One region of the Arthrobacter sp. B0316-5-4 genome, then DNA from elsewhere that is predicted to be linked to it. Evidence: predicted binding sites of a transcription regulator. Region 1 holds the regulator's gene; the other holds the start of a gene.

Region 1 (7,362 bases):
CCGGCGTCAACTCGTCCATCGGCACCGAGAGAACATCCGTGGCCCCGGGTTCGTCCATCAGCTCGATGTGCAGCTTCTCCATGGCAGGCTCGTCCACCAGCAGGATGGACAGCTCGGCTTGGGGGTGGATGTAGAGACGCTCAAAGATGAAGCGCGACAACGTCACCAGCTGGGCCTCGTCCACCGCGACGCCGGACTCGTTGTTTACTTCGATGCTCATTTACGTTCTCCACGCTTGTGATGGGTGTTGGCGTCGGCGCGGTGCGCGTCATCCCAGTTGCTGTACGCCGAGACGATGTCGGCTACCAAACGGTGCCTGACGACGTCGGCGGCTTCAAGGATCGAGAAATTGACGTCGTCGATGCCCTTAAGGATTTCCCTGACAATCCGAAGGCCGGAGGTGGCACCGAACGGAAGGTCGATCTGCGTGACGTCTCCGGTGACCACCATCTTGGAGCCGAAGCCGAGGCGGGTCAGGAACATCTTCATCTGTTCCGGCGTGGTGTTCTGCGCTTCGTCAAGAATGATGAAGGCGTCGTTCAATGTGCGGCCACGCATGTATGCCAAGGGGGCCACCTCAATGGTCCCGGCAGCCATCAACCGCGGGATGGATTCAGGATCCATCATGTCGTGCAGGGCGTCGTACAGCGGACGAAGGTAGGGATCGATTTTGTCGCTCAGCGTCCCGGGAAGGAAGCCGAGGCGCTCCCCCGCTTCGACGGCCGGTCGCGTCAGGATGATCCTGCTGACTTCCTTCGTTTGCAGGGCCTGGACAGCTTTTGCCATGGCGAGGTAGGTCTTGCCCGTACCGGCCGGGCCGATTCCGAAGATGACCGTGTTGTCGTCGATGGCATCCACATAGTTCTTCTGGTTCAGCGTCTTGGGGCGGATGGTCTTGCCCCTGCTGGAAAGAATGTTGTGCGTCAGTACGTCGGCCGGATTCTGCACGGATTGCGTGCGAAGCAGCGAGACAAGCTGCTGAAGTACGTCAGGAGTCACCAGCGTCCCCTTGGACACCAGCCCGCGGACCTCCTCAAGGAGGCGCATCACGCGGGAGATATCGGTGGACGGACCTGTCATGGAGAGTTCGTTGCCGCGGACGTGGAAATTGACGCCCTCGAACTGTTCCTCGATGTAGCGCAGGGCTTCATCGTGGCTGCCCAACGAGTGAACCATCTGGTCGGAGTTGTCGAACGTGACAATTTCCGTGCGCGTGCCCGGTAAGGTGTGCGGGAACTCAGTGGGCGGCAGGTTGCCGTTTCCGGTCCTGAGCCGCCCGTTCAAAGATTCACTCATAGTGTTGGCCGTGGGGCCTGTTCTCCTCCGTTTGGATGGTGTCCTGGCAATAATCCTACGCCAGCCGGTCCCGGATGGACCTCATCGAGTGGCTCCCTTCAAGCCCGCAAACGGATCGCCGACATTTTGTCTCAACTCGGCATCAAGCCGGTATCAATCATGTTTCAGTTGCCCCGGGTCCCCTCATTCCCGGCCGACCGCCGTCGGCAGTGTGCCAAGCTGGCATAGCGGGTGGACACGACACCCCGCAGCCCAGCCGACCCGGCAGAGGGTTGCCAACGACGCACGGCAGGACAGGAACCCCCATCAGTAAGCAAGGAAACACCGCGCAGAGCGCACGCAAGCGGAAGAAGTCCGCTCTTGCCGTGCCCGCAATGGTGTCTGTCCTGCTGCTGACAGGATGCATCGCAGACGGGGCGGGAAGCCAGGTTTCGTCCAGCTCGCCTTCACTGTCCGTGCAGGAGGCCCCTGCAAGCAATGCTCCCCTGGAGACGACGCAGGCTTCCACGAAAATTCCGGTTTACTGGATCGGCCGCAGCAAGGACGAGGTCTACCTGTACCGCGAGTTCAGGGACATCGACGGTGACGACAACCCCGTGACCACCGCCCTGCGGATCATGATGGCGGAAAAACCACTGGACCATGATTTCTTCACGCCGTGGCAGCAACCAAGCAGCCTCGCTACATCCATTTCCGGCAAGAACGTCATTACGGTGGACATCTCCCGTGACGCCTTCAATTCGAACCTCGACGCTGTCATGGCGCAACGGGCAGTTCAGCAGCTGGTCTACACGGCCACTGCCGCCGCTTCGTCGTCCGGCCTGATCAATTCCGGCCAGCAGATCCAGGTGGTCATCCTGGTGGATGGCCACCCCGACTACATGGCATTCGGACAAGTGAAGCTGGGACAACCGATGGCGCGCGACGCCTCACTGGTGGCACCGCTGTGGATCATCGATCCACAGGAGGATGTCACCCTGCCGCCGGGCGCGGTGAAGTTCAATGGCCGCAGCACCGACAGTTCCAAACCCATCGCCTGGCAGATCTTGAGGGACAACGGCAAGGGCGAAAAAACGGGCTTGCTCAACGGCCAGGCCAAGCCCACGGGCGAGCCGGGCCAGTACGGCGTCTTTACTTTCGGCGCAACGTTGAAGGCCGGCAAGTACGAGCTGCGGGTGTCTCAGGTGGATGCCGCCGGCAACGTCATCGACTCCAGTACCGACACGCGGCTGTTCAGCGTCGGCTAATACTCGACAGCGTCCTACCAGCGACCCAGGACGTCACTGGCGAGAACGACGGCGGCTGGTCCCGCCGTCGACGACCGCAGGACATGGTGCCCCAACAGTGCCGTAACGGCCCCGGCGTCACTGAGCCGGGTGACCTCACGCGGTGAGATTCCGCCCTCAGGACCAACGATCAGGAGGACCTCACGGGGTCGGCCTTGGTCCGGACCTTGCGGCATGCCCGATTCCTCCAGGACGGTCCGCAAGGGGTTCTTGGCGTCCTCGTGAAGGATGATGGCCAGGTCCGCGGCGGCGACGGATTTCGCCAATGCCGCAGTATCCACGACCGGGCGGACCTCGGGGATGTGCGACCTTCGGGCCTGCTTCGCGGCGGCGGCAACCACCGACTGCCATTTGGCGTGGGCCTTGGCGGCCCGATCACCCTTCCAACGGACAATAGAGCGTTCGGACTGCCACGGGACCACTGCGTCGATGCCGAGTTCAGTGGCCGTTTCGGCGGCAAGTTCGTCACGGTCCCCTTTGGCCAGCGCCTGGACGAGGACCAGGCGAATGGCTGGTTGCTCCTCGAAGACCACGTCCGAGGCAGTCACGGCCAAGGTGCCCGAACCAACCTCGGAGACCGTGCCCGTCAACCGGGCGCCGGCGCCATCGGCGATGTCCACCTGTTCGCCTACGGCCAAGCGTTTGACGGTGACCGCGTGGCGCGCCTCCGGACCCTCCAGGACGAAGACAGAACCGGGTCCCAGGTGGCTGAGGTTGCCGGCCTGGGTGAAGAAGACGGGGTTGCTCACCGCTACAGGTTACCGAGCTTGTCCCGCAGTTTGGCGAACATGCCACCGCTGGCAACGAGCTTTCCCTCGGTGAACTGTTCTCCACGCAGTTTGGCGAGCTGTTGGAGCAGCTCTTCCTGGGCGGCATCGAGCTTTGTCGGCGTCTCCACGTGCAGGTGCACCTTGAGGTCGCCTCGGCCGTAGCCGCGAAGGTGGGTCACGCCCAGGCCGCGAAGGGTGATGATTTCGCCCGACTGGGTTCCGGCCTTGACGTCGATGTCCTGCGCGCCGTCGAAGGTGTCCAGCTGGAGTTCGGTGCCCAAGGCAGCGGCTGTCATCGGCACGCTCAGGGTGGCGTGCAGGTCGTCGCCTTCGCGCATGAACATGGAATCGTTGTTGACGCGGATTTCGACGTAGAGGTCGCCGGCAGGACCGCCCGCGGGACCGGCTTCGCCTTGGCCGGACAACTGGATCCTGGTGCCGGTGGCTACACCGGCAGGAACCTTGATGGTGAGGGAACGACGGCTGCGGATGCGGCCCTGGCCGCTGCATTCGTTGCAGGGATCCTTGATGACCGTGCCGAAGCCCTCGCAGGAGCCACACGGTGCCGTGGTCATGACCTGGCCGAGGATGGACCGGACAGCCCGCTGGACCTGGCCGCTGCCACCGCAGATGTCACAGCGTTCAGGATGGGTACCGGGGCGGCAGCAGCTGCCATCACAGGTGGGGCAAACCACGGCCGTGTCGACTTCGAGCTTCTTGTTGACGCCGAATACTGCGTCCTTGAGGTCGATGCGTACGCTGATCAGGGCGTCCTGGCCACGCCGGACCCGGGAGGCCGGCCCGCCATGGCCGCCACCGCCGCCAAAGAAGGTGTCGAAAATGTCCTGGAAGGCGAAGCCCTGGCCGGAATAGCCGCCGCCGAAGCCGTTTTCGGTTCCGTTTTCATTGCCGGTGGCGTCGTAGACACGGCGCTTCTGCGGGTCCGACAACACCTCGTAGGCGTGGGTCACTGCCTTGAACTGCTCCGCGACATCTTCTCCGGGGTTGACGTCCGGGTGAAGTTTCCGCGCCAACTTGCGGTACGCCTTTTTGATCTCTTCCCCGGTGGCTTCCGGCGAGACTCCCAAAACGTCATAGTGGCTGCTCAAAGTCGGTATCTCTTCCTTGTTGTACTGCGGATGTTTCCTCGGGCCGGCGTTCAGCCGCCGAGAATGCGGGAAAGGTATCTGGCCACGGCCCGGACTGCTGCCATGGTGGTGGGATAGTCCATGCGGGTGGGGCCAAGGATCCCAACCTTGGCTCCGGAGCCGTAACCGGTGGCCACGACGGAAGCCTCAGCCAAACCGTCGTACGGGTTCTCCCGGCCAATGCTCACTGTCACGCCGCGCGGATCATCGCCCATATCGGACAACAACCGGAGCATGACGACTTGTTCCTCAAGGGCTTCCAGCACCGGGCCGATGCTCAAGGGGAAATCAACATTGGAGCGGGCCAGGTTGGCGGTGCCCGCCATCAAAATGCGCTCTTCGCGGCTGTTGTCGCTCAGTGACTGCAGGCCGTGGGCGAGGGTCTGTGCCAGGCCGCGGAGCTCGGGTGGGCAGAGAGCTACAACCGATGGCAGCACCTGTGGGAGGAGGTCCAGTTGCGTTCCGGCGATACTGCCGAGGAAACGCGACCTCAGTAGCATCAATGCCTCGTTGGCAACATCGGATCCGGCATCAATGACCTTCTGGCCTACGCTGCCAGTGTCCGCGATGAGGACGACGAGGACCTGTTTGGGTGCCAGCAACACGAACTCGACGTGGCGGACGACCGCCCGGCTGGAGTGCGGGTACTGCACGACGGCGACCTGGTTGGTCAGCTGGGAAAGGAGCCTTACGGTCCGCTCCAGGATGTCATCCACATCATCCGGACCCTCCAGGAGGGAATGGATGGCCCGGCGTTCCGCCGCGGAGAGTGGCTTGACCTGGGAAATGCGGTCCACGAACAGGCGGTAGCCCTTGTCCGTGGGAATGCGACCTGCGCTGGTGTGGGGCGCTGCGATGAGGCCCTCTTCTTCCAGGACAGCCATGTCATTGCGGATGGTGGCACTCGAAACACCGAGGTGGTGGCGCTCAACTAGGGCCTTGGATCCAACAGGTTCCCGGGAATGCACGTAGTCTTCAACGATGGCACGCAGCACTTCCAACTTGCGTGGCTCACTCATTGCTCCACCTCCTGACGACTTCCGTGGTCATGGCGACCGGTCACTGCGGCACGCCCAACAGGCCTCCGCACTTAGCACTCAACATGCCCAAGTGCTAACAAGTCTATTATGGGCCACCCCGTTGCTAGCATTGAAAACGCCCGCATTCAGCTTCCAGCGTGCAGGCTCGGCAGCTTCGCAGCCAAACGGCTCCCCACCCATCCAAGTACTCAAAGGTAGGAAATATCCCTTGGCTTTCGACAACTGGGGTCCACAGGATCTGTCCGCCCCCGCCAAACGCCAACTGCCCGAGGTAGCGGTGCAGCGGGGAATGGTCCTCGAAGACGTCCAGTCCGGCTGGGTGGGCGAAGTGACCCGGGTCGAGAAGACCGGCGGCATGCACATCGTGTCCCTTGAGGACAGGCGTGGAAAGTCCAAATCGTTCCAGTTGGGATACGGCTTCCTGCTTGAAGGCCAGCCCATCCGACTGATGCCTCCAGCAGCCCGGCAGCCGGCGTCGGCCGTCCAACCGGGCCGAACAGCCTCCGGATCCGTGCGGGTCCGAGGCCAGCGCGCACAGGTGGCCAAAGCCAGCCGCATCTGGGTGGAAGGAAAGCACGACGCCGAACTCGTCGAGAAGGTCTGGGGTGACGATCTTCGGGTGGAGGGGATCGTCGTTGAACCATTGCATGGCGTGGACGACCTCGCGTCAGCCATTGCGGACTTCAACCCCGGCCCGGACCGTCGGCTCGGGATCCTGGTGGACCACCTCGTTGAGGGGTCGAAAGAATCCCGCATCGCCGCCGAGGCCATGGCATGTCCGGGGGCCGCGGGAAACGTCCTCATTGTGGGACATCCTTACGTGGATGTGTGGCAGGCCATCAGGCCCAAGGTCCTGGGCATCGAGAAGTGGCCCACGGTTCCGCGCGGCATGGATTGGAAGACGGGCATCCTCCGTGCCTTCGGCTGGCCCCATGAGACCGCCGAGGACGTCGGATTGGGCTGGCAAAGGCTGCTCGGGGCCGTACGGAGCTACGCGGACCTTGAAGCATCCCTGCTGGGCCGCGTTGAGGAAGTCATCGACTTCCTGACAGTCCCGTGAAGCACCGTCCCTGAATCAGTGCAACCGGAGTGCCACCGGGGAGTTGGTCCGTAGAAGCGGGCTGGTGCCGGTATTCTGGGACAGCAACACCGCAGCATCTTTACAGCAAAGGGAAGACACCGTGGCAGAGAACGCTCCTGAAGAACCGGGCAGCGCCGCAGGGCGGCCCCAGTACCATGGCGCGCCAGCCAATGCACTGCCCCTGACGGCCGGCGAAGACCGGCAATGGGCCACACTGGCGCACTTTGGCGGCATCCTTGGCTGCCTGCCTTCCCTGCTGATCTACCTGATCTTCCGGGACCGGGGACCCTTCACGGCACAGGAGTCCAAGGAAGCGCTGAACTTCACGCTTCCCCCGACCATCGCAGCGGTCCTGGCCAACATCCTCGTCCTGCTTCCGGTCGTGGGCAACGTCTTCGCCGTCATCGCGACCGGCATCTGGGTAGCACTCACGTGCTTCTCCGTCTCCGCGGGAATCCGCGTGAACCACGGCCAGCCGCACCGCTACAAACTCAACTTGCGCTGGATCAAGTAGCCGCCTGACGGGGGCAGACTCTGCCCCCGACCGTGCCGTGAGGCTCAGTCCGGGAGGATCCTGCGGACCACTGCGTCTGCCAGCAAGCGACCCTTTAGTGTCAGGACCAAGCGGCCCTTGAAGGCTTGGACCGGGTCCACCAATCCGTCCGCGATCAAACCTGCCATGGCGTGCCGGCCCACTGCGTCCATGGCATCCACTGCCAGGCCTGAGCCCAGGCGGGCCTC
Region 2 (7,362 bases), on a different contig from region 1:
TGCCGATCTTGACCAGCGGGATCCCGCCGATGAACTCCTCCTGCTCGACGCCGACACGGACCAGCAGTACGTTGTGGACGCCGTCCGGGCTGGAGATTCCCTCGTTGTCAGCACCCCTCCGGGAAGTGGGCAAACGCAGACCGCGATCAACGCCATCGGCGCCCTGGTCAGCGAAGGAAAGTCCGTCCTCGTGGTGGGGGACAGGCAGTCCAGCCTTGCCGGACTGTCCGCGCACCTGGAATCGTTGGGCCTCGATTCGATGTTCTTCCGGCCAGGCAACGGAACGACGCCGCAGCAGCTTAAGGGCCAGCTGGTCCGGGCCATCATGCGCAGCGAGAAGGCCCTGGAGCCTCAGCTGGGGAACCTTCATCAGACGCTGACCGAACACCGGCATGCCCTGATGGACCATGTGGCGTCCCTGCACAATGTCCGTGAGCGCTGGGGTTGCTCGCCGTACCAGGCTATGCAGTCGCTCGCGGAGTTGACGTCCATCCACCCTGCGCCTTCCACGACCGTGCGGTTGAAACGCAGCGTCCTGGACAACATCAAGGATCGTGAAGAGCTCGCCGGCCGTTTGCGTCGTGCGGCCGAGCTGGGCAGCTTTAGCCGCGCCTCGACTTCCAGCCCTTGGTATGGCGCACGTCTGGTGACCCGCAAAGAGACAGAAGAAGCCCAACAGTTGGTGCGGCTGGCTGAGGAGAAACTCCCCATCCTGCGTGACCGCATGAAGCAGGTCTCCGACCACGCCGAGATCAGGCTGGGCGAAACCTTCACCGAGTGGGGAGCGCAGCTCGAACTGCTCATTGCAGTGCGTGAAAGCCTGGACAAATTCACCCCGGATATCTTTGACCGGCCCGTCCACGACCTCATCTCCGCGACAGCCAGCTCCGCGTGGCGCCGTGAACGAAACCTGGAAATGCCTTCCATGCAGCGTTCCCGGCTGCGGCGCGTGGCCAAGGAATACGTACGGCCCGGCGTCCACATCGCGGACCTCCATAGTTCGCTGGTACTGGTCCAGGAACAGCGTGCCCTGTGGGCCGGCTACGCGACGACGCAGCGCCACCCGGCTGTGCCGTCCGGCCTTGCCGACCTCGGTGCCCTCTACCGGGAGCTGGACGTCGAACTGCTCCGGCTCGGTGAAGCCCTCAAGCACACTGCCGCCGGAGGCTCCCTGCACCAAACGCCGTACCTGGAACTCATGGAACGGTTGGAGCGCCTGGTAGCGGACACCGCCACCTTGGAGACCTTGCCCGAGCGGACGCTGTTGATTGAGGAGATGCGCGAGCACGGTCTTGGTGAGTTGCTCGCTGATCTCGCTGCCCGCGAAGTCCCGGCACCCTCGGTGGCAGCAGAGCTGGACCTTGCCTGGTGGCAGTCCGCGCTGGAAGCCATGATCAGCGGCGACGATTACCTTGCAATGTCCGACGGTGACTCGTTGCGCCGCCTCGAGGCCGAATACCGGCTCGCGGACCAGGCCCATATAGCCAGTGGTGCCGCCCGCCTTCGTTGGCAGTTGGCGCAGAAATGGCGTCAGGGCATCCTCGAACACCCGCGGCAGGCCGAGTTGCTTCGCGCCCTGTTGAAGGACGGCCGTGTGACGTTGCCAGCGCTGAGCGCGCAGGCGCCGGACCTAGTGCCGCTGCTGGTGCCGGTGTGGTCGGTCAGCCCCTACCTGCTGACCGGCGTCCTTCCTGCCGAGCAAAAGTTTGACGCCGTGGTGATCATCGATGCTGAGTCCACCTCCCTGCAGGCAGTTCTTCCTGCCATTGCCCGTGCACATCAGGTAGTGGCTTTCGGGGACGCGAAAATCGCCAACGCGCGCACTTTCAGTGTTGCCGTGGAACCCCCGGTTGCTGGCGTAGCCAGCCACGAAGTTGTGGACAGCGCCTTCAAGGCCCTTGCCCGTGTACTTCCGACCTGGCAGCTGAATTGGGTCTACCGCGCAGTGGACGAGGACTTGATCCTCCAGTTGAGCAAGAACTACTACGACGGCGGACTGCGGCGCCTGCCCGACGGCAATTCGGTCACCGGCCTGGACCGTTCGATCCTGGTGGAATACATCCCCGATGGTACTGGCCTCCCGGGCGCCGACCACGAAGGCGTCGAGTCCGTCACCGCGGAGGTCAACCGCGTAGTGGACCTTGTGTTCGAACACGCAAGGCTTCGCCCCCGCACATCCTTGGCGGTAGTAACGGCCAGCCTGCGCCACGCGGCCAGGATTGGTGAGGCCATTAGGCTCCAACTGCCCAACCATCCCCTCCTGTCCACCTTCTTCGGAGCGGGTCCCGAGTCCTTCAGGGTGGTGGACCTGGAGCGCGCTCAGGGTTTGGTACGGGATCACGTCATTTTCTCGCTCGGCTACGGACGCACTCCGCATGGCCGTGCGCTCCACTCCTTCGGGCCCTTGTCCACGGAAGGCGGGCGTAACCGCTTCGCTTTGGCAATGACCCGAGCCCGTCGCTCCATGCACGTGCTGACCTGCTTCCGTCCCGAAGACCTCGACCAGGACCGCCTGGCTCATGGTGCCGTGGACTTCTACGAGTTGCTGGACCGTGAACTCTCTGGAAACAGCAACCTTGGAACGCCTGCTTCCCGTGCTGTCGCCAGCGAACAAGCACTGGGTGAGGATCCCCTGGTGGCAGATCTGGGGGAGCGGCTGCGTGCCCGTGGAGCGCGTGTCTGGCATCTCTACGATGGGGTACTGGACATCGCTGCCGCCGCGGATCCGGTGCATACCATTGGCCGGGAGGGTGCGGAGATTCCTACTCCGGTGGCCATTGAATCCGATGGAACCGAGCGTTACAGGCGTATGAGCGTGCGCGAGCGAAGCCGCCTGCGACCACAACTGCTGGAGCGCATGGGTTGGCGCTACATGTCGCTGTGGACGATCGAAGTCTTCACTGACCCGTCGTCCTGTGCCGACCGTATCGGCTCCTACCTGGGACTTGAAAACCACATCCCGCAGCTCGCCTCCACTCCTCAGCATGGCTTCCTGGACGTGGATGTTGAACAATTGAACCTGGACAAAGCACAGCCATCCTTCACGCCCAGTGCGCGAAGGGCGGCCGGCAACAACGAGGCTGGCACCAAGCCGGACGATGCTGCTGCCGACAACGGAAAAGAAGCACCAATGACGGAACAAGTAACCGGCGAGGAAGACAACGCCGCGGAGCGCTCTGATGATGCTGTCCAAGGCAGCGCGGGGGACCCGGAGGAGTCGAAGGCTGTTCCTGCCAAGCCGGCCTCGCAAGGAATTCTTCCTACGAAGGCCGCGGAGGACGATCCGCGCCGGTGGGGAGACGAGTCCGGTTATGACCATGAGGAGTGGCTGAAGGAGCAAAAGCCCCCTCACTGGGGCTAACAGTCCACCCTGAAGGCGCGTCCCGACGGCACTTCCCATCACGGGCTGACCAGTACAAAGAAAAGCTTGCCTTGCGTTGATGCGCCGGCGAGCTTTTCTGCTTGCTGGGGATCAGCCGCCACTACCACCAAGCCGTCGCTGTCACCCGTACCGAGCCACTCACCGGGCTTCCCGCCCTGGGCAGAGGTCCAGAGCACGGCAACAGGACCCGCCAGGACCTGGCTTTCGCGGGACTCATCGTAGGATCCGGCTGAGGTGAGGACCACGGTCACTAACTGCCCGGGGGAGAGTAGCTGGATGGATGACGGGTCGGCCATCCGCAGAGGGACTGCTGCCGTGCCAGGGGGTGCGCCGGTGAGCAGCCCAGGACCCAGCAGGCTCGATTCCGTGGGGATCTGCCCCCGGCCAAGGGGCGCGGCAAGCTGGCGTCCCACCAGGACGCCAGGGTCGTCAAATGCGGTGGAGATTGCCAGGTCCCGGGACACGGGGATTGCGGTGAAGTCGGAGGCAGCCAAGCTGGTGCCGCCCGGGAGGTCCCGGGCAGCCACCAGTACGTTGACGCGTTGCTCTGCTGCGGGTGTCAGTTGCTGGACTGCGATGCCGGCAGCGGCACAGAGCAGGAGCGCAACAGTGAGGCGGCGGTTGCGTGAGATCCATGATCCGAACCTGCGCCTCAGTCCACGCCGAGTGTCAGGGTTGCGCGGACGGTTCCGGCTGAACTTGGTATCAAACGGGGCGCGTACGGGCGGCCGTAATTGAGGAGACCGGTTCCCGACGGCCGCAGCTGAGCGCTCGGCGCGGGCAAGGAGTGTGCTTCGTGGCTGGTGTGGCATGCAGCCACGCTAGCCAGCACGGCACCCACGGAAACAGTGCCGGGCTGTCCTATGTGGAAAAGACGGTTCCTAGCTGGCCGCGGCTGCCGGCGCGGGTGTTGCCGCGGGCGTCGACGACGCAGCTGCGGGCGCTGCGGGAGCAGCCGAAACCGTGCTTCCCTTGGCGTCGCGGGAGTCAGTGCGGTAGAAACCGGAGCCCTTGAAAACGACGCCAACGCTGTTGAACTTCTTGCGAAGCGCTCCCTTGCATTCGGGGCACTCCGTCAGGGAGCTGTCAGAGAAGGACTGGACGATGTCAAAGGCATGGTCACAGTCTTTGCAGGCGTATGCGTAAGTGGGCACTGAATTCCTCCTTCAGGACAAGGTTCAGGTCCTGTGCCACGCCTCCGGAGCGTATCCGGGTTAGCAGTCGCAGGGCCTGAGTGCCAATTCTATCATCCGGTGCCTTGGCAGCAGTCGTGCCGGACTGAAGGTCATAACATCGCGACGTGGTCGCCTATTCCGGGCCGTCGAGGCGAATGAACCCGGAGGGCGTGAGCACTTCCCGCACGGGGCGGTCGAACGGTTCGGCGGGAATGGAACCGGAAGGCAACAGGTCGTCGTCGTACACCACCGCGATGGTGGGCGGCCGCTGGCCGGATGCGTCGAGTCCCTGGAGGAGCCGGTCGTAGTAGCCGCCACCTTGGCCGATCCTGTTACCGTCCCGGTCTACAGCCGTGGCAGGCATGAAAATCCCTGCGGCGTCCGCTACTACTGAACTTTCCAGCCGTTCGCCCTCGGGCTCGTCGATGGGGGCGTAGGAGGACCGCACGAACACGGTTGACGGGGTCCAGTAGACCCAGCTCAGTTGCCGCCCAGGCTCACAGACCGGGAGCAGGATCCGATGTCCGGCGTCGTAGAGGGCCTGAATGAGGGGCAGTGTGGGAGGTTCGAAGGCGACGCCGACGTAGACCGCAAAAGTGCCGGCGGAGGAGGTCCTTGCGGCCGCCCACTCCGTGCCGTGCCGTGCAATCGACGTGCCGGCGGCTGCAATCTGCTCCGAGGTCAGGCTTCGCCTGTGCAGCCGGCGGCTGCTCCGGATGTCTTCCTTCGTTGCCATTCATATCCGTTCCTAGGGTCTGTCCGTGCCATCGGAAGGAGCAGCAGGGCTGCCCTTTCCTGAATCAAAAAACTCCCTGCCGGTGCGGCGGGGTTTAGCCGTTGATGTCTTCCTTCCGTTAGATTAGTCCGGTGACTCTCGATAACAATGCTGTCCGTAAGGCCGTCATCCCCGCAGCGGGCCTTGGCACCAGGTTCCTGCCTGCAACAAAGGCGATGCCCAAGGAAATGCTGCCCGTGGTTGATAAGCCAGCCATCCAGTACGTCGTCGAAGAAGCCGTTAAGGTGGGCCTGCACGACGTCCTCATGATCACAGGGCGCAGCAAGCGCGCCCTCGAAGATCACTTTGACCGTGTGCCTGCCCTCGAGGCAACGCTTGCGGAAAAGGGTGATACTGCCAAGTTGGAGGCCATTCAGTCGGCCACCAACCTGGGCGACATCCACTACGTTCGCCAGGGCGACGCCAACGGGCTCGGCCACGCAGTTCTTCGTGCAAAGCAGCACGTTGGCTACGAACCGTTTGCCGTGCTGCTTGGTGATGACCTGATCGATCCCAAGGACGACCTGCTCAGCGAGATGATTGCTGTCCAGCAGAAGACCGGCGGATCCGTGGTGGCCCTCATCGAAGTTGAGCCCTCAAAGATCAGCGCCTACGGCTGCGCGGACGTTGAGGACGAAGGCGAGGACGGCTACGTGCGCATCAAGCAGCTCGTGGAGAAGCCTTCGCCGGAAGAAGCTCCGTCAAACCTGGCCGTGATTGGCCGCTACGTCCTCCACCCGGCAGTGTTTGAGGTCCTGGAGAAGACCGGGCCCGGCCGTGGCGGGGAAATCCAGTTGACGGATGCCCTCGAGGTACTCGCGGCGGGCGAGGGTGAAGGCTATGGCGTGTACGGCGTTGTGTTCCGCGGACGCCGCTACGACACCGGCGACAAGCTGAGCTACCTCAAGGCCTGCATCGAGCTTGCCTGCGAACGCGAGGACCTCGGTCCCGAATTGCGCGAGTGGCTGCCGAACTTCACTGCAGCTCTTCCCAAGTAACAACGGATGTACGGCTCTGCGATCTGGCCGGTGACGCTGGAAAGCGGAGACCTGTTGCTTCGGCCCATCCGCTACCGCGATAAGCGGGAGTGGTCCGAAGTCCGTTCACGGAACAGTGAATGGCTTGCGCCGTGGGAGGCGTCCAACCCGGCTCCGGGTGGGCGCCTCCCCAGCTATCGCCAGATGGTGGCCTCCTTGAACGATCAGGCCCGCCAGTCCACCGCACTGCCTTTTGTGATCGTCGAGCGGACCCCCGGCTTTCGTGAACCGAAGATTGTGGGGCAGTTAACGGTTTCCTCCATTGTGTGGGGTTCGGCGATGATGGCCACCCTGGGCTATTGGGTCGATAAGGACCGTGCCGGGCATGGCATCGCTCCGACCGCCGTCGCGATGGCCACCGACCATTGCTTCCGCGTGCTGGGCCTGCACCGGATGGAAATCAATATCAGGCCCGAAAACGCGCCTAGCCTCCGGGTCGTGGAGAAACTGGGCTTCCGTGATGAGGGCTACCGGGAACGGTACCTGCATATCAACGGTGAGTGGGCCGACCACCGCTCCTTTGCGCTTACTTCCGACGAAGTTCCCGAAGGACTCCTGCGCAGGTGGCTGAGCGGACAAACGGGCAGGTCATAGTCCTTTTTGGCCCTAAGTCCAGTCATTTGCGGACTCGCCCACGACACACCGGCCTCAATGCCGCCGCCCCCGGTGATTTGCTTCTACGGTTTTGAATGTGGACTTCCCTCTCAGCAGCTCAGTGATACTCGTGGTCGCTGTCGCGCTGTGGATGGTCTGGGTGGCGCCTTACGTTTTACGGAACAGGCGTTCGCAAGTCCAAACAGTAGCTGTTCCAGCAGACGCTATCGACGACGAACCAGACGAACCGCAGGCAGGGGTGGTACTGACTTTGGCACCTCAGCAGGAGAAACCGATGGAGACCATGCACAGGACAGCACCGGCGTCGCCCCAAGGATCCCCAGCGGCCGCGTCTGCCCCTCAGAAGGCGTCCTCCACACCCTTCACTATTCGATATGC

The links. Region 1 encodes HrcA, which represses chaperone genes, less so after heat shock. Its sites were predicted from a motif close to TTNGCACTCGNNNNNNNCGAGTGCNAA; they were not measured.
Region 2: a site for HrcA is predicted at 4,597-4,623, ahead of AC5RU9_RS02080 (FmdB family zinc ribbon protein). Genes of this name have one in related genera too.

What each region holds. Positions count from the first base shown of each region.
Region 1 covers NZ_JBNHFN010000002.1:638,993-646,354, forward strand. Annotated here, with positions in the region: gene ybeY (rRNA maturation RNase YbeY) at 1-220, opposite strand, end outside; gene AC5RU9_RS07275 (PhoH family protein) at 217-1,296, opposite strand; gene AC5RU9_RS07280 (GerMN domain-containing protein) at 1,671-2,543, shown strand; gene AC5RU9_RS07285 (16S rRNA (uracil(1498)-N(3))-methyltransferase) at 2,558-3,331, opposite strand; gene dnaJ (molecular chaperone DnaJ) at 3,334-4,461, opposite strand; gene hrcA (heat-inducible transcriptional repressor HrcA) at 4,512-5,519, opposite strand; gene AC5RU9_RS07300 (DUF3097 domain-containing protein) at 5,749-6,600, shown strand; gene AC5RU9_RS07305 (DUF4870 domain-containing protein) at 6,722-7,135, shown strand; gene hemW (radical SAM family heme chaperone HemW) at 7,180-7,362, opposite strand, start outside.
Region 2 covers NZ_JBNHFN010000001.1:446,858-454,219, reverse strand. Annotated here, with positions in the region: gene AC5RU9_RS02090 (AAA family ATPase) at 1-3,361, shown strand, start outside; gene cpaB (Flp pilus assembly protein CpaB) at 3,400-4,194, opposite strand; gene AC5RU9_RS02080 (FmdB family zinc ribbon protein) at 4,264-4,536, opposite strand; gene AC5RU9_RS02075 (5-formyltetrahydrofolate cyclo-ligase) at 4,691-5,293, opposite strand; gene galU (UTP--glucose-1-phosphate uridylyltransferase GalU) at 5,425-6,330, shown strand; gene AC5RU9_RS02065 (GNAT family N-acetyltransferase) at 6,337-6,963, shown strand; gene AC5RU9_RS02060 (hypothetical protein) at 7,115-7,362, shown strand, end outside.